One region of the Robbsia andropogonis genome, then DNA from elsewhere that is predicted to be linked to it. Evidence: predicted binding sites of a transcription regulator. Region 1 holds the regulator's gene; each other region holds the start of a gene.
What was found. Region 1 encodes LexA, which represses DNA repair genes until DNA is damaged. Its sites were predicted from a motif close to ACTGTATNNNNATACAGT; they were not measured.
Positions count from the first base shown of each region.

Region 1 (4,215 bases):
CGTATCCCGCCGGCGGACCGAGGCATGATGGTAACCGTCGGTGGTGTCTTGTTTGATAAGGGAGCGACTTATGAAAAAGGCTTCATACCTCCCGCAAAACCGGCTATAAATGTACTGCCGATACGAGATGGCCGGTCAAGCTAACAGGCGCGAATCGCTGGATGAGGTGGGGCGCCGCGCCAAGGATACGACTTGCCGACAAGCGCTATAAACGCAGACCGCGGGCTAATTCAAAGTGTTGTTTTAGCAAACAAATCGTGCATGCTGCGATGCGTCAGACTGGTACTGTCTCAGCCAACCGGTGGCTCATCTGTTTTCTTATCGCGCAGGTCGTTTGGCGCCATTTTTCGATTTCCATCATCTCGGTGAGGCAGTGCGCTATCCCGGTTGTCGCTGTGCGTCGTTGGGTTTGGCTTCTCAGGAGATTGCTTGTCTTCGCTCATACTATCCTCCACTTCAGGTACTTCAAAACGCAAAATTGCGTATTTTCGAACACACGCTGGGTGCCACTTTTCTGTCTCTCCAATAGAACGTCCGATAGGGCGAACAATCAGCAAACAGAAACAAATCCGAGTTAGCTTTGCAAGCGCATGACTAAGCTACCTTGTAGATAGGCAAAAACCGTACCTGAGCTCCCATTATTGTTCACGCCAGTAGGGGGATTCTTTGCACCTATGTTTAAAGTGCATTGTCTAATTTCTACATTAATGAGGAATGCGAACAGAATAGCGCTTGAGGGCCAGGGTATATTCGGCAATGTTTAGCCGGCTGCAAGCGTTGCGACAGCTACAAGACCACCCCTCGATGCTAAGGCCGCGCGCTCATCTGCGATGCACCGGTCAATCATCCGGCAAATTGCATCTATATTACCCACCATCGTCATCCCACTGGTACGGCGATAGACGCGTACGGTAGGGCGGGGAGTCGCCGCCGCGACGGCTTGCACAGTCGGACGTAGTGCCGCAGTACGGGCGACAACAGCCCCTGCATTCATCGACTGATGCGAGGGTGTGACATCCGAATCTCGATTGACAAGGACCGGTGCCGTGGCACGTGCCGCCAGATTCGCTTTGTCGCGACATGACAGGCGACCGCGGTCTGCACGCAGGCGGCCAAAGGCGTGAATGGTGCTATCGACAGAAAACAAGCGAACGAGCCTAGACATGATGTATCTCCTTCAAAGGGGCGTCGGTCGAATAAGTCCTACCGCAATCCCTTCGAGTGCAAAGTCGGACCGTTCACGGTCAACGACAATCGTCGGGTAATCAGGATTTTCAGCAAGCAATGCAATACCCTCCGGTATGCGTTTCAATCGTTTCACAGTCACTTCGTCACCGAGACGGGCTACGACAATTTGGCCGTCGCGGGCATCGTTTTGACGCTGTACTGCAAGTAAATCACCATCCAAGATGCCGATGTCTCGCATACTGAGGCCACGCACCTGTAACAAATAATCCGGACGATTGCTGAATAAAGTCGGATCACATTGGTACTGTTGCAAAACGTGTTCCTGAGCCAAGATCGGACTTCCCGCCGCAACGCGTCCAATTAGCGGCAAAGACAACGCGGTGGCCTGAGACAGCATGCCCGCGAGTGCAACGCCCCCTCGCGGCGAGGAACGGTCTATATCTCTTGGCAACACTCCCGCCGATTCCGGCCGGGGCCGAGTTGCTGCGCGTTCATCCGTGAACGCGGCGCTGTCGTCGGTGTTTTGAACGATGCGAATGCCCCGTGACGCTCCCGGCGACAACACGATTACCCCTTTGCGCGCCAGCGCACGTAGATGCTCCTCCGCCGCATTGGCCGAACTGAAGCCGAGCGCCGTGGCAATTTCGGCGCGCGTTGGTGGAAAACCGCTGCGTTCGATTGCCTGGACGACCAGATCGAATACTTGCTGTTGGCGCGCGGTAAGCTTGAGCATGTCTCGATTTCCTGTATGCGATACTGTGATTCTATACAGTATTTTTTTTGACGCAACTATTTTCGCGGAATCCGTTGGAAAGGGTTGCGCGTCGCGCGAAAGCGACGTACGTGACACGGTACGATAAATCCGCACGAGGCAAATGGAAGCGCCTACGCAAAGGTGGCCACGGCCACGTTACATCGTTCGCGTTGTCTGGCACACTGCCGCCCTGATATGCACCGCTCGCGCGCGCCGTCGCCGCGTTTCCGACTTGACCGCGATGTGATCCAAGGACTTTTCCTAATGACCGACGCTTCTTCACGCACCGATGGCGCTCTGCCAGCTCATTCCTCTATTACGAACGCCACGCCGACGCCTCGCACCGGATGGGCCGCGCTGCCGCGGATCGTGGTGCTAACGACCGGCGGCACCATCGCTGGCGCCGCCGCGTCGGATAGTGAGTCGCTACGTTACGCGGCCGGTGCGCTGGGTGGTGACGCACTCGTCGGTGCCGTGCCGGCATTGGCACGTATTGCCACAATCGAGACCATCGCGGTGGCATCGATCGACAGCAAGGATGCGGACCCGGCATTCTGGTGCACACTCACGGCGGTCGTGCGCGCCACGCGCGCGCGCGATGATGTCGATGGCATCGTAATCACCCACGGCACCGACACGTTGGAAGAGACAGCGTATTGGCTGGATCTGCTTCTGGACGATGGCAAGCCCATCGTGTTGACGGCAGCCATGCGGCCGGCCACGGCGCTATCCGCGGATGGCCCGGCGAATCTGTTCGACGCGGTCACGTTGGCGGGCACGTGCACGGCGAAGGGAAAGGGCGTTTTGGTCACGCTGCAGAATCGCGTCCACGCGGCGCGCGATGTGATCAAGATCAGCAGTCATGCGTTGGATGCCTTTGTATCGCTGTCTGGTGGTCCGTTGGGATGGGTGCAAGACGGACGCGTTGGCTGGCTGCGCGAAGCGGCAGAAGGACATCCGGCGGACGCTGCGACCAAGATCGAGCCGGGCGCGGCGCGCGCGGCGGCGCTGTCAGATAAGGTGCGCACGAGCACTTTCATACCCACCATGCTGGCGGCGGTCGAGGTGGTCGCGCAGTATGCGGGTGCATCCCCCCGGCTGGTGGAGGCACTCGTTGCCGCGGGGGTGCGCGGCATCGTCGTCGCTGGAACAGGCAATGGTACGATCAACGCCCCGATGATGGCGGCGTTGCGACGCGCGACGGCAGCGGGCGTGGTAGTGGTCAGATCGAGCCGTGCTGCCGACGTGCGTGTCACGTTGAATGCCGCAGTCGACGACGAAGCAGCAGGTTTTGTCGCGAGCGGTTCGCTGAACCCGTACAAAGCGCGCATCCGGTTGATGTTGGCGCTTTCAGTGGGTGTGGCCGATCTTTCAACGTTACGGTTGTTCTTCAGTCAAGCGTAAGGGGCCGGCGGTCGGCGAGCGCTGCACGGATGGACTGCAACTCAGCCTCCACCGCGGTGCAGGCTCGGACGTAAAGCGCCTGCATCTCTTCCCAGTCGGGTTCCGCTGCTTCGGCGCACTGTGCAATGATCGTGCTGCAGGCATCGACGAAGCGATGCAGCGCCAGCATTGCGGCCGGCCCTTTGTTATGGTGCGCGATGTCGCGTATGCGCTGCGCATCCTGCGCATGCACGGCGTCGGAAAAGGTCGGAAGGGATTTCATCACGCCCTGTTCGAAGATGTCGATCAATTTGCGCGCAAATTCCGGATCGCCAAGTGCGATCGTCATGACGGTCTCGTCTGCATTCGACGCGATCTTTCGCGGCGTGTCGGGCGGTGCCGCGATGATAAAATGCGCGCGCAGTGTTGCCAACGTGACCGGTTTGGTCAGTCTGCCGCGCATGCCGCTGCGCAGGCATTCTTCCAGGCAACTTTCCGTATCGTCGGCGCTATATCCGATGACAGGCAATTGAGGCCATTGATCTGCGCAAGCGCGTGCCAATGCATAGCCATCTTGAATTGGCATATTGCAGTCGGTTATCACCGCATCGAACGCCACCGCCCTTTCAAGGGATGGTGGGTCAAGATACGCTAGCGCTTGATCCACGGTCGAGGTAGTTATGGGCGTAAGGCCAAGCTGTAAAAGCTGTGTGCTTAGCAACAATAGATTGGCTTCGTGATCGTCGACGATCAAGACGTGTGCGCCAGATTGCAGGCTGACCTGAAAAGACGGGGGTGGCACTATCGGTCGCAAGGCGTGCGGATGCGATGCCTCGACGTGCGAGTGGATCATGGAACGCGGGTCCGCGTTAGGCGGAAGCATGAGCGAT
Region 1 is NZ_CP139170.1:1,936,144-1,940,358, forward strand. Features, by position in the region: gene SJQ66_RS22095 (hypothetical protein) at 1-144, shown strand, start outside; gene SJQ66_RS22100 (hypothetical protein) at 291-443, opposite strand; gene SJQ66_RS22105 (hypothetical protein) at 761-1,165, opposite strand; gene lexA (transcriptional repressor LexA) at 1,178-1,921, opposite strand; gene SJQ66_RS22115 (asparaginase) at 2,207-3,346, shown strand; gene SJQ66_RS22120 (ATP-binding protein) at 3,333-4,215, opposite strand, start outside.

Region 2 (4,215 bases), on a different replicon from region 1:
TGTGGACCTGTCAGCGGATTATCGACATCGGCCATACCGACGAGCCGGCATTTCGCCAGCCTGGCATCCAATCCCGATGCGTCCACGCGCATCACGTGCGGCAGACTGTCCAGCGTGGGCATCATCCGGTTGCCCGCCGCATCGAATATTCCCACACCAAGCGCGCTCAGAAAGCCCGCACCACCGTCATTGGTGCTGGTGCCTCCCAACGCGATGAAGCAGGTGCGAATACCCCGGTCGAGTAATTGAGATAATGCCTCACCGAGCCCCGCGCTGCTGCGTGCCGTCACCGGCACGGACATGCCTGCCGGGTCGGTAATGCCGATAATATCGGCGGACTCGACAATGGCCGCGCCTTCCGGCGTGAGCCCCGCTATCGTTTTCCGACACGCGCCACCTGCGCCTTGCACCTGCAACGGCAGACATTCCCCTCCGTTGTACAGTAAGGCGGCGCGAGTGCCTTCGCCGCCATCTGCCATGGGGTATTCCCGCACCACCGCATCCGGTAGCACGGTTCGAATCCCGGCGGTAATGGCGCGCGCGACGCCTTCCGCATCAAGGGCACCTTTGAACGAGTCCGGTGCGACGACGATGATGGGTTGGGCAGCAGGTATAGGCATGGCGAGCGACGGGAGAACGGAACCAACCGTTACTGTACCGGATCAACCGGGCGGCGTTGCAGGCGGTGAATGCAGAAACTCTTGGCGACGTCCTGCCGAGACGATACAAGCGCCCTATCTGGCATTCGGGACAGTGGATGCGAGTTTGTGTTTTCCGATCCGCATCGTTGTCCTGGTTGTCGTACGCAAGCGATCCTGATGACATAGGATAGCGGGCGCGAAAACCGGTCACCGTCGTCGGTGGTGGGCAGATTAGCCGTATGGCCATATCGTCAGGCGTGGCAGGGAACCGGGAGCATCGAACGTTACACTCAGCACCTGGTAAAACGTTGTTGGGAGACAGCATGTATTTCTTGCGGAGGGCCGACCCGGCCGACGCGGATGCGCTACGCGTCCTGACCGCGGATGATGACGCCGCCTGGGGATATGCATGCCCGTTACTGCCTTCTACGGAATGGTGGCGTAACAAAATCAAGCGTGCCGAGGGCCTCGGTTTGTTTATCGTCGCTCAGCGGTCGAACAGCAATGAGCTCGTGGCTTTCATCGAGATTGGCAATGACGGTTTTCAGCCGATGCGGCGTCACGTCGGATCAATTGGGTTGTGTGTACGCCGGGACTATCGACGCAAGGGCATCGGTCGTGCGTTGTTGACAAAGGCGATCGAGTGGTCCGATCAATGGCTTGCCTTGTCCCGTTTGGAAATTACCGTATGGGAAGCCCATGTCGCCGCGATCAGTTTGTACGAGGCACTCGGCTTCGCGCGAGAAGGCGTACATCCGGCGTACGGCCATGGCGCGGGCGGCTATCGTTGCGCGGTATCGATGGCCCGTCTCAAACCGTCGGGTTCGACCGATGCCGCAATGGCGGAGGCGGTAGCAACCAAACATCAGGCAACGACACTGATCGCCTAGTGAGTTGGTATCTCTTCGCACCATGCCGGCTTCGTCCTGAGTACACCCCATGCCATCGTTACTGGGGCTTACCTGGCGTTGTGCCGCCAAGGCTTTCGCGCATCACGGCAAGATAATGATCGGCCACGGAAAACCGGGCGTGATCGCGAGGTAGTGCACGGGGTGACGGTGGCTTCAATCCCAGATAGCGGCATACTGCCGACACATACGGTTTTGGGTGATTTTCTGAACTGAGTCGATGGGCGGCGGCTGTCAGGCGCGGTGCTCCAACTTGCTCAAGCAACCATTTCAGCAGTTGACGGTCTCGTTCATTGATGACGCGAATGAGGTGTTCCATCGTTGGCTCCCAGTTGGCACTTCATTACTGTATAAATATACAGTAATTGTGGCAAACCTGCCAGACTCGGCCAGAAGGTCTAGCCCACAATGGTGCCGATGTTGCGCATGGGCAAAAGCCTTACCACCGCACTGCCAAAGGGGAGCAGTCTTTCGGATCAATTGACCGTGGGACTGTTTCGATAGCAAAAACGAGCATTGACGCCATCGTTCGCGCTAAATCAACCTACCCATCTCGCAACGGATCCTCGATAGTTGTTCGCAATCGATACGCGTATCTGCTAGCCAGGTACGACCGTTCGTGGTTTCGTGCCCAGCTTGTGCTAGGGACTTTTAGCCGCGGTCCGCTTGGCATCGAGTTCAGCGAAAAGCCGGTCGAAACGGGCTTTCGCATCGCGGGGTTGCGCGACATTGCGGGCTGCTGCCTCGTTCACGGGATCCCCGACCACCACCAGTCCCACCATGCCCATCATGTAATGCGGGACGCAACGATAGCCGTAGACGCCTGGCCGATCGAACTTCACCGTCAGGTCTTCACTGACCTTGCCGGCGAACGGTTTGGCGCCGTCCGGAATCATGCCGGGAATCGATTGAACGCTATGTCCCTTGTCGAAAGCCACGAAATGCACGCTGTCGCCCGGTTTGACGTGGACGATCGCGGGTGCGAATCCCCGTTCACCGTTCGAGTCTTCGTTCAGCATCTTGACTTCGGCGTCGGCGGCAAGGCAGCCGAATGACGCTAGCAACCCGAAACTCAGGATTGCTGCGGAAATCCTCGATTTGTGACGCATACGTTTCTCCTGCGCTCCGGCCGAAAGAAGCACTCTCTCGGCCTTGGGGATATCAATCTCGCTTCAAGTCGAAGCGGTCGAGGTTCATCACTTTCGTCCATGCACCGACGAAATCACGCGCGAACTTTTCATGTGCATCGTCCGACGCATAGACTTCGGCGACCGCTCGCAGCTCGGAGCTTGAGCCGAACACCAGATCGACCGGGCTTGCCTTCCATTTCAGGCTACCCGTCTTGCGATCGTGTCCTTCGTACACGCCGTCGTCGTTCGCGGACTTTACCCACTGGGTCGACATATCGAGCAGATTCACGAAAAAGTCGTTGCTCAAGGCGCCTGGTCGGTCGGTCAGAACACCGAGCCTGGCATGGCCGGCATTGGCATCCAGCACGCGCAGGCCGCCGACCAGCACCGTCATTTCAGGCACCGTCAGATCGAGCTTGCTCGCCCGGTCGACCAGCAGATCGGCGGGCGAACGGTCGTTACCGGTCGCATAGTAGTTGCGGAACCCGTCGGCGGTCGGCTCGAGTACGGCGAAGGAATTGACATCGGTCTGTTCCTGCGTAGCATCCGTTCGCCCCGGCGAGAAAGGTACCTTGATGTCGTAGCCGGCCTTGTTCACCGCATCTTGGACCGCGGCGTTACCGCCGAGCACAATAAGATCAGCGAGCGATACCTGTTTGCCGTCGGTTCTGTTGCGATTGAAGTCGGCCTGGATGCCTTCCAACGTTTTAAGGACACCGGCCAATTCCGTCGGGTCGTTGACCGGCCAGGCATTCTCCGGAGCAAGCCGGATGCGCGCGCCGTTTGCGCCGCCCCGATAATCGGTTCCGCGGAACGTCGCGGCAGATGCCCACGCAGTCTTGACCAACGCCGATTTAGGCAGCCCGGATGCCAGTATCTTGTTCTCTAGTGCCGCCACGTCCTTCTGGTCGATCATCTTGTAGTGGGCGGAGGGAAGTGGATCCTGCCAGATCAGATCGGCGCTGGGTATTTCCTTGCCGAGATAACGCGCCTTCGGTCCCATGTCACGATGCGTCAGCTTGAACCACGCCTTGGCAAAGGCCAGCTTGAACTCCTCGGGATGTTCTTGAAACCGCTTTGCGATTCGACTATAGGATGGATCGACTTTCAATGCGATGTCCGTCGTGAACATCATCAGGGGATGCAGCTTCGACGGATCGTGAGCATCCGGTACGATGTTCTCCGCGTCCTTGGGCTTCCATTGATGCGCACCGGCAGGGCTCGTGGTCAGCACCCAATCGTGCCCGAGCAAATTATCGAGATACTGCATCGTGAAGTGCACGGGGTCGGCCGACCAAGCGCCTTCAAGACCGCTCGTGACCGTGTCAGCGCCATTGCCGGTGCCGCACTTGTTGACCCAGCCAAGGCCTTGCTGCTCGAGCGCCGCTCCAGCAGGCGCGGGGCCGACGCATTTAGCGGCAGACACTGCGCCATGCGCTTTCCCGAAAGTGTGGCCTCCTGCAATGAGTGCCAACGTCTCTTCGTCGTTCATCGCCATGCGGCCAAATGCATCACGAATGTCTTTTGCCGCGGCAA
Region 2 is NZ_CP139166.1:1,048,082-1,052,296, reverse strand. Features, by position in the region: gene SJQ66_RS09435 (glycerate kinase) at 1-620, opposite strand, end outside; gene SJQ66_RS09430 (GNAT family N-acetyltransferase) at 965-1,531, shown strand; gene SJQ66_RS09425 (CppA family protein) at 1,590-1,868, opposite strand; gene SJQ66_RS09420 (pseudoazurin) at 2,191-2,658, opposite strand; gene katG (catalase/peroxidase HPI) at 2,711-4,215, opposite strand, start outside.
Region 2: the regulator LexA is predicted to act here: its motif matches at 1,895-1,912, upstream of SJQ66_RS09425 (CppA family protein).

Region 3 (4,215 bases), on a different replicon from region 1:
AAGTGTTTGACGGCATTGGTTAGATAAAGGGTCTGGCGTTGAATGCCGGCGCTGGCCAGCGCGCGATCGAGCAGTTCGCCTGCAGGGCCAATAAACGGTACTCCGGCAAGGTCTTCATGATCTCCCGGTTGTTCGCCAAGCAACATGATCGCGGCACCTGCCGGCCCGGTACCCCTTACCGGTTGTGTTGCACGCTCCCACAACGGGCAACGTCGGCACGCGTCGATATCATGTGGGACGTCCCGTTGCGGCTGTGCGGCTTCGGCGGAAACCGTGATCACCTTGCCACCCGCACCGCGTAGCGCATCCGCTTGCCCATGACGGCGTTGGCCGGTCGCGGCGGCAATGGCCAGGCGTTGAATCAGATCACTTTCCGGTAGATGCTTCCAAAAGCGCGCCGGCATATGTTGCCTTGTCAAGTCCAGATTGACCCGTGCCGGATTGAAGATGCTTTGGTAATAAGTACGCCACAGCGCTTCGGTATCGTCGCCAGGGCGAGGTGGCTCCAGGCGTGCCCTCCTATCATAGACAACGTGCTCACCATTGTGATGCGCCAGCCCATCCGGCGACGCGATGACCCACCGCGACCGGCCCAGGCGTTTCTCGAAATATTCCGCGAGCGGTTCGAGAACATCGTGTTCCGGGGCGAACCACGCCATCAAGACCGGCGTGTTATCCGATTCGAATGTTTCCTGGAATCGCAAGAAGGCGCGCCAGTGATGATATTCGCGAGAAACATCGCGTGCGAGGCGCGATAACCTCGCACCGTCGATATCGCCAGGCAATACCGATGCATGATCGCCATGCGCATAACGCCAGACAACACGATATAAAAAAGCCCAGCGCTGCGGGTCGGACGCCCGCGCGGCCGTGCGCAGCCGTTTTAGTACGTCATGCGGTACCGCAAATCCAACGGATGGGCTAGCGCCCGCGTGAGGATTGCCGCTAGCATCGATTGCCGGGTTGGTGTCGGCGCCTATCGCGCGGTCGACGTCGCCTTCGGACGATGCGTTGGCGTCATTGCCCTCATCGAACGTGTCGGCATCCTCGAATAATGTTCGATTTATCGATGGGGCCATGCCTGATGTCATGGGTATGCCATCAACGCCATCTGTCGTTCTCCATTCGATCAACGATGGATCCCTACCGGCCACTATCAACTTCCGTGCCGCCGTACGCCAACTGCCAAAGTCGTTATCAATGGTGACGATATGCATCGTCGCATCACCACAAAGTTGCTTGAGCGGGGAGCGGTTTTGCCGCCACCGCTACCGCTTGCCGTAGCGCGGCGCTGCTTTGTTCGCTATTTCCAGGACGCCAGTCATCCACCACGATAAAGGCGCGCGCATTTTTTAGTCCGCAGCGTAATCGGACAAGGTCATCGTACCGTAGCCGTCTCTGTTTGCGTAGCGCAATGATACGTCCGGCATTGCGTAGACCGATACCGGGAACCCGCGCAATCATGCCAGGCTCAGCACGATTGAGGTCGACCGGGAATAAATCGCGATGCGCTAGCGCCCAGGCCATTTTGGGATCGATATCAAGTGCCAAATCCATTGCTTGCCCAAGAATCTCCCTCGATGAGAAGCCATATTGCCGAATCAGAAAATCTGCTTGATATAAGCGATGTTCTCGCTGTAGCGGCGGTGGTGCGAGCGGAACGGTACCCGGGCTGTTGGGGATGGGACTGAAAGCGGAATAATAGACACGGCGCAAACGATAGGATTGATACAACGTCTCTGCGGTTCCCAGGATCGTACGATCATTGGCATCATCAGCGCCGACGATCATCTGCGTGCTTTGTCCGCCCGGCGCAAAGCGTGGCGGCCGTGCTCGTTGCATGGTGCCAAACCCTGGACCTGAACGAGCGATGGAGGCATATGTCTCCGCCCGGCTCGTTGCACTCGTTGGTGCGCCACCGTCTGGCACGGCGGCGTGTGCATTGGCATACGTCCCTTCGTCTTCGCTCGCCAACTGCCGATGCCGAATGCGCGCCATGGCCTTGCGGATCGTACCGAGGTTTTTTTCGGGCGCCAGCCGGGCGATCGAAACCGCTGTCGGCAGTTCGATGTTGACACTCAGGCGGTCGGCGTAGTGTCCTGCCAGATCGATCAATTCCGGCGCCGCATCGGGAATGGTTTTTAAATGGATATAACCTCGGAATTGGTGGTCCTCGCGCAAGGCGCGAGCGACCTCCACCAGGAGTTCCATTGTGTAGTCGGATGAACGAATGACCCCGGAGCTGAGGAACAATCCTTCCACGTAATTGCGTCGATAGAAATCCAGCGTCAGCGCGACGACATCCTGGGGGGTAAAGCGCGCCCGCTGCACATCGCTGCTACGGCGGTTGACGCAGTACTGGCAGTCATAAAGGCAAAAATTTGTCAGCAGGATCTTTAGCAAGGATACGCATCGACCATCGGGTGTATAGCTGTGGCAAATGCCCTGACCGGTGGTAACGCCCATGCCTTCCTTGCCACGCGAATCACGGCCTGCCGCGCCGCTGCTAGCGCAAGAGGCATCATATTTCGCCGCATCTGCAAGGATTTCCAGCTTTTTCAGTCGATCCATTATCGTTTGATCCGATACTGTATATATGTACAGTATCGGATCAAAGCAAGCGGCACGCAAGTGTCTTTTCTTTTATCGGCCCGAAATCGCACGCTAAAAACGGCAATGTGTGCCTTGTAGGCGATCAGCGCCGTGTGCATAGGCAGCGTAATCAGCCTTGTTGCCGAGGAACGTTAATTGCTCAGGCATGGCATCTGTTTTGCCATTCGTTTTCTTACATAAAGACAAGCAGGTATTCCCATGGTGATAGCGCAGCCTCTCCGTTTTCAGCCGGACATGGACGTACGCGGCGCTGCTATTGGACTGGACGGTCAACGCAGACAGGGTTTTGTAATGCAGAACGCGCCGAAATTCACGGTCGCCACGCTAAAAGCGTTTCTCGGAAATTTTAAATGGCTGGCAAAGGCGACCGATAAGGTAGAAAGCGTGAAGATTGCGTTCTCGAAGGTACACCGTAGCACCGAGGCATTGATTGAAAAAGCCGGTGGCGTGACCGCCGTGAAATAGCGCGTTGTATTGAGAATCGATAGGAGAAGGCGCGATGCATGAGGACGGACAACCGCGAGGCGACGCGACATTGCCGAGCATAGGCGGGAACGGCGAGACCCCAGGGACGGTAATGACCATCGATCAACCAGATGTTTCGCGCGATGCCAGTGCAAACGGCGTTACCAAAGCGGGTGGTTGGGGATCGATGAAAGCTGTCGCACAGATTCTTCGCCAGGAGCGCGTTCTCGTGCGGGGGGCGCGGGTTCTGATGAAGCAGAATAAGCTGGACGGCTTTCAATGTGTCAGTTGTTCGTGGGCCAAGCCCTCCGACCCGCACGTTGCTGAATTTTGTGAGAACGGCGCGAAAGCCACCGCATGGGAGATCACAGATCGTCGCGCCACGCCTGCCTTGTTCGCCGAACATACCTGCGCCGACCTCGAGCAGTGGCGTGATATGGCATTGGAAGAAGCAGGGCGCTTGACGCAGCCCATGCGTTGGGACCCGGCCACCGACAAATACGTTGCCGTATCGTGGGAGAGTGCATTCGAGGAGATCGGGCGTGAACTCCGTGCGATTGCGCCGAACGAGGCGGTTTTCTACGCGTCAGGGCGCGCATCGCTTGAAACGTCCTATATGTATCAATTGTTCGCACGAATGTACGGCACGAATAATTTGCCTGACAGTTCAAACATGTGTCACGAGACGACGTCCGTGGCGTTGCCGCCTGTCATTGGCGTCCCGGTAGGTACGGTGGCACTCGATGATTTCGAGAAAACAGATTGCGTGCTTTATTTCGGACACAACGTCGGGACGAATGCACCGCGAATGCTGCATCCATTGCAAGACGCGCGTAAACGAGGTGTGCCGCTGATCGCGTTTAACCCGGTGCGTGAGCCCGGGCTGATGCGATTTGTCAATCCGCAGTCGCCAATGGAAATGCTGGTGCCAGGAATGGATACGCGCATCAGCTCCCAATACATCCAGTTGAAGATAGGTGGCGATGCAGCGGTGATACTCGGGATGTGCAAGGTCATTATCGAAGCAGATGACACGGCGATACGCGACGGCGGCGAGCGGCTCATCGATACCGACTTTATTCAATTGCACACCCACGGCTTCGAAGCGTTTTCAGCGCAGGCCCGCGCCGCCAACTG
Region 3 is NZ_CP139164.1:837,274-841,488, forward strand. Features, by position in the region: gene SJQ66_RS03565 (UdgX family uracil-DNA binding protein) at 1-1,217, opposite strand, end outside; gene SJQ66_RS03570 (putative DNA modification/repair radical SAM protein) at 1,225-2,571, opposite strand; gene SJQ66_RS03575 (catalase family protein) at 2,812-3,078, shown strand; gene SJQ66_RS03580 (FdhF/YdeP family oxidoreductase) at 3,191-4,215, shown strand, end outside.
Region 3: the regulator LexA is predicted to act here: its motif matches at 2,588-2,605, upstream of SJQ66_RS03570 (putative DNA modification/repair radical SAM protein).

Region 4 (4,215 bases), on a different replicon from region 1:
TTATTTTCAAGCATCCCGGCTTTTTTCCCAAAGCGCTCTCGAAAGATCCAATAACAGGTGTGGTCCTCGGCTTGCGCGACAAAGTAGTCGCGTGTCACGACAGCATCGTCCCACCAGCCTGATTCGATACGCTCACCCGGCGACATTAGTCGTAATGAACCGCGATAGAATGGCCGATGCTGACGCGTCTGTAGTGGCAGCGGCGCATCCAGCAACCACACGGGACGCGGCGTGAGTCGGGCAATGCGTGCTCGTGCGGCATGAGAGAGACTGCCGGCCTTGACGATGGATGGAGCGCCTTCACTGAGGCTACGCGTGCCGTGGGAGTCGGGTGAATCAGGATGGTCGGCTCGGCCTTTGGTGCGATGTTTGGGCACGCCACGGGTCTCGTCTCGACCCCAATGATTCGCCAGCTCCGGCCGATGATCTTCCCGTATCAGGCATTGCAGGACATTATCGACGCCGAGCCGCGCCTGTAGCAATTCGATCAGTCGACGGTGATCGGCCGGACTGCCGCCGGGTTCCGGAAACAGATTGGTGCTCAGTGGCGTGGCCGGCTCGACCGCGGTGGCGTGCAATCGTACCGCGATCACGTGTGCATCCAGTGTGGTCTTGACCAGTCGTTCGCGGACCAGACGTAGTAGATGGCTGTCATGCCAGGCAGGGTCGGCTAAAGCGATATCGATCAGTGTGGGGGGCCGTGCTTCTCGACCTCGCTCGTGTTCGAGCAACAGCGTGAAACGCGTCACCGCCCATTGGCGAGCGGCCAGCCATCCAGTCAATCGACTAATCAGCATGGTTGCGCTCGCGAGAATCAGGGGGGTATCGTCGGCACGATCGGGCAAGGCTTGCTGCTGCTCGAACCGCTCCGGGGTTGTGAGCCATTCAAACCCTTCCTCTGCCATACCCAGCGCACGATCCAGCGCATCGACCAGAGCTTCGCCGCAACGTTGTTTGACGCCCGCGCGCGGGAGGCGGCGCAGATCGTCCAATGTCGGGCACCCCAGGCTGTTCAAGCTTTCCACATATGTCCGGGCTTCCGGCAAAAGGGGCAACGGCAGTGGGCCCAGTATCCGATCCAACGTACGCGGTGTACGGTGGCGGTGGCTACCAGCTGGTAAACGCGTCTTTTCCGACAGATCAGCCGGATGCAATACCGTGGCACCTCCGGCACGGGCCAGCAAGGCAGCGGCGGTACCAGTGGGTGCAAGACTGAGCCGGGCCGTCAGGCCGCTGCTGGCCAACGTCGCACGAATGCGTTTGCGCAAGGCACGGATGCCGCCGAACAGCCGCAAGCTGGCCGAGATATCGGCCACGATGATCGGTGCGTCGATTCGTGTGCCAGCCTGCCCCCATGTCTGGCCCTGCATCGGCGTCGACGTCTGGCGCTGCGGATCACCTGTCATGGTTTGCCGTGAGGCGCGTGCCCAGTCCAGCAGCGCGACCTGTGGCGTGTATTGCATCAAGGCCAAGGCGACGCCTTGCCATGCATCGGCTTCACGCAACAGGTCCCGGTCGTGCAGCACGGCCTGCTCCGCGACGGTCAACACCCCACCGCGCTTCATTCCCAGACGGACACCGGCCTCGCGTGCGGCCCGGCTCATCGCCACGACTCGGCCTTGTTCGAGAACGACCAATGGCATCGGTGTCCCTGGCGCGGCACGCGTGTTCGGTGAGTCAGGTGCCTTGGGCGCGTCCAGTACGGTCGATGCAAGGCTCGATGCACCAAAGGGTTGGGAGCAATATGCACGCGTCTCACTGGACCAAGTCGGCCGAAATACTTCTAGAGGCAGGTGCGGCAGAAAGACGCCGATCCAGAGACGCATGGCGATTTAATAAAATAGGAGATGGCGATAAAGACAAGACGAGGGACTGCTCTGTGGTCGGACCGCGCCGCTTGACAAAGGTCACCGACAATCCGTCCGGCGCCGGTTGCAACGCCAGCCGCAACGGGGCCGGGGATGTCCGGTGGGCGGCGTTCAACGGTCGAAACAGGAAGAACAGCGAAGACGAGGCTTGAGCGGCCAGATGCAGTCGACGCAAGGCTTCTGGCCGAATCGGGTCCTGCCAGAAAAGCAAGGCGCCACAGCCCCCCGTACGGAGGATCTGCTCTGCTGCCCACAACGCGTCCGCCGTACGATTCGCGCGCACCCACTGCCACTGCGCAATTGGCAGCCCCCAGTACTGAAAGGCTTGCTGATTGGGAATGTGCGGCGGGCACAGCATCATCAAGGGCCGTGCCGCCACGTTCTGTAGCGCCGGCCGCAGTAACCGGAATTCCCCGATGCCGGCTTGCGGTAACAACAATTCAGTCAGGCTGCCCACAGGCCAGCCGCCGCCTGGTAATTCGACCGCCAGACGGCTATCCCCTGGCGCTATGCAGGATAGCTTTGCCTGAGCGAGCTGGGAGGCACGCCACAAAGAGGGGTGAATGGTTTCCGGATGCTGGAGCGTGGCATGCTGCATGGCTCACCTGAAAACTGTATGAATGTACAGTAGTATAGCGTGCTCGCCAGAAAATGCCAGAAAGGGATGCAGGAGCGACAACGACGGCCAAGCCATCCGCCGATTACGTTCCTTACCCGGACTAACGCTTATCGCGGTAACGGCGAATGCACGGTATTGTCGCAGCAAGCAATCATGTCATTTCGATGACGTCACGTTGTTGCAACAAATGCGTCATACGATCGCGATTCCATTCATGTAGACGACAGGAGAACGCCCGATGCAACACGTGCCTCTGGCCCGAGCGGTTAAGACGATATGCACCGCAGCGGCAATGACGTGGGGGGCACTGGCAAGCGCTTCCGCCTATGCGGTGACCGACATCCCGTTCTGGCACGCGATGGACGCCGCATTGGGCGAGCGCGTCAACGATATAGCCAAGGATTTCAACGCGTCCCAGAGCGAGTACCACATCACGCCGGTATTCAAGGGTACCTATGACCAGACGCTGGCCGCCGGTATCGCGGCGTTCCGCAGCGGCAACGCTCCGGCGATCCTGCAGGTCTACGAAGTGGGAACGGCCACGATGATGCGTGCGAAGAGTGCGATCGTGCCGGTCTATGATGTCTTCAAGAATGCCGGCGTACCGTTGGACGAAAGTGCGTTTATTCCCACGATCTCCGGTTATTACAGCGATGCAAAGACCGGTCATCTGGTGTCCATGCCGTTCAACAGTTCGACACCGGTACTGTTTTATAACAAGGATGCGTTCCGCAAGGCCGGCCTGGACCCGAATCAGCCGCCGCGCACCTGGCCGGAAGTGGAACAGGACGCACTTGCACTGCGCAAGGCCGGTCTGTCCTGCGGTTACGCGTCCGGGTGGCAAAGCTGGATCCAATTGGAAAACTACAGCGCCTGGCATGCCGTGCCGTTTGCTTCGCGCAATAATGGTTTCGATGGCGATGACGCGGTGCTGGAATTCAACAAACCGCTGCAGGTCGCGCATATCGCTTTCCTGAAAAAGATGCAGAATGAAGGCGCTTTCAGCTATGTCGGTCGTCAGGACGAGCCAAACGCCAAGTTCTATAGTGGCGATTGCGGCATGACGACGAATTCGTCGGCAGCGTTGGCCAATATCAGGAAGTATGCAAAGTTCGACTTCGGCTCCGGTAGTCTGCCGTACGATCCGAGTGTCAAAGGCGCACCACAGAATGCGATCATCGGCGGCGCGAGCCTGTGGGTGATGGGGGGCAAGGACAAGCAAACCTACAAGGGCGTTGCCGAGTTCCTCGCTTACCTGACCAAACCAGAGGTTGCCGCCAAGTGGCACCAGGACACCGGATACCTGCCGGTGACAAAGGCTGCCTATGACCTGACGAAGGCGCAAGGCTTCTACAAGACGCACCCGGACAGCGAAACGGCGATCAAGCAGATGATGAACAAGCCGCCGTTGCCGTTCACGAAAGGCCTGCGTCTGGGGAATATGCCGCAGATTCGCGTAGTGATCGACGAGGAACTGGAGCAAGTCTGGGGCGGCACGAAGACGCCGCAAGGTGCATTGGATTCGGCGGTGGCGCGCGGCAACGACTTGCTGCGCCGCTTCCAGAAATCCGGTAGCTGACGTGACGCCGTTGAACGTGCCCCCAACGGGCGGTGCCGATGCGCCATCGGTACAGGCGGCGCCGGTCCCGCCAGGTAAAAGGGCGCTTGCAAGCGTACGCGCCCGGATCGGTGCCGGGCATGCGCCGTTCGGCACTTCCTGGTTGCCGT
Region 4 is NZ_CP139164.1:857,959-862,173, forward strand. Features, by position in the region: gene SJQ66_RS03645 (Y-family DNA polymerase) at 1-1,826, opposite strand, end outside; gene imuA (translesion DNA synthesis-associated protein ImuA) at 1,756-2,466, opposite strand; gene ugpB (sn-glycerol-3-phosphate ABC transporter substrate-binding protein UgpB) at 2,726-4,066, shown strand; gene ugpA (sn-glycerol-3-phosphate ABC transporter permease UgpA) at 4,173-4,215, shown strand, end outside.
Region 4: the regulator LexA is predicted to act here: its motif matches at 2,480-2,497, upstream of imuA (translesion DNA synthesis-associated protein ImuA).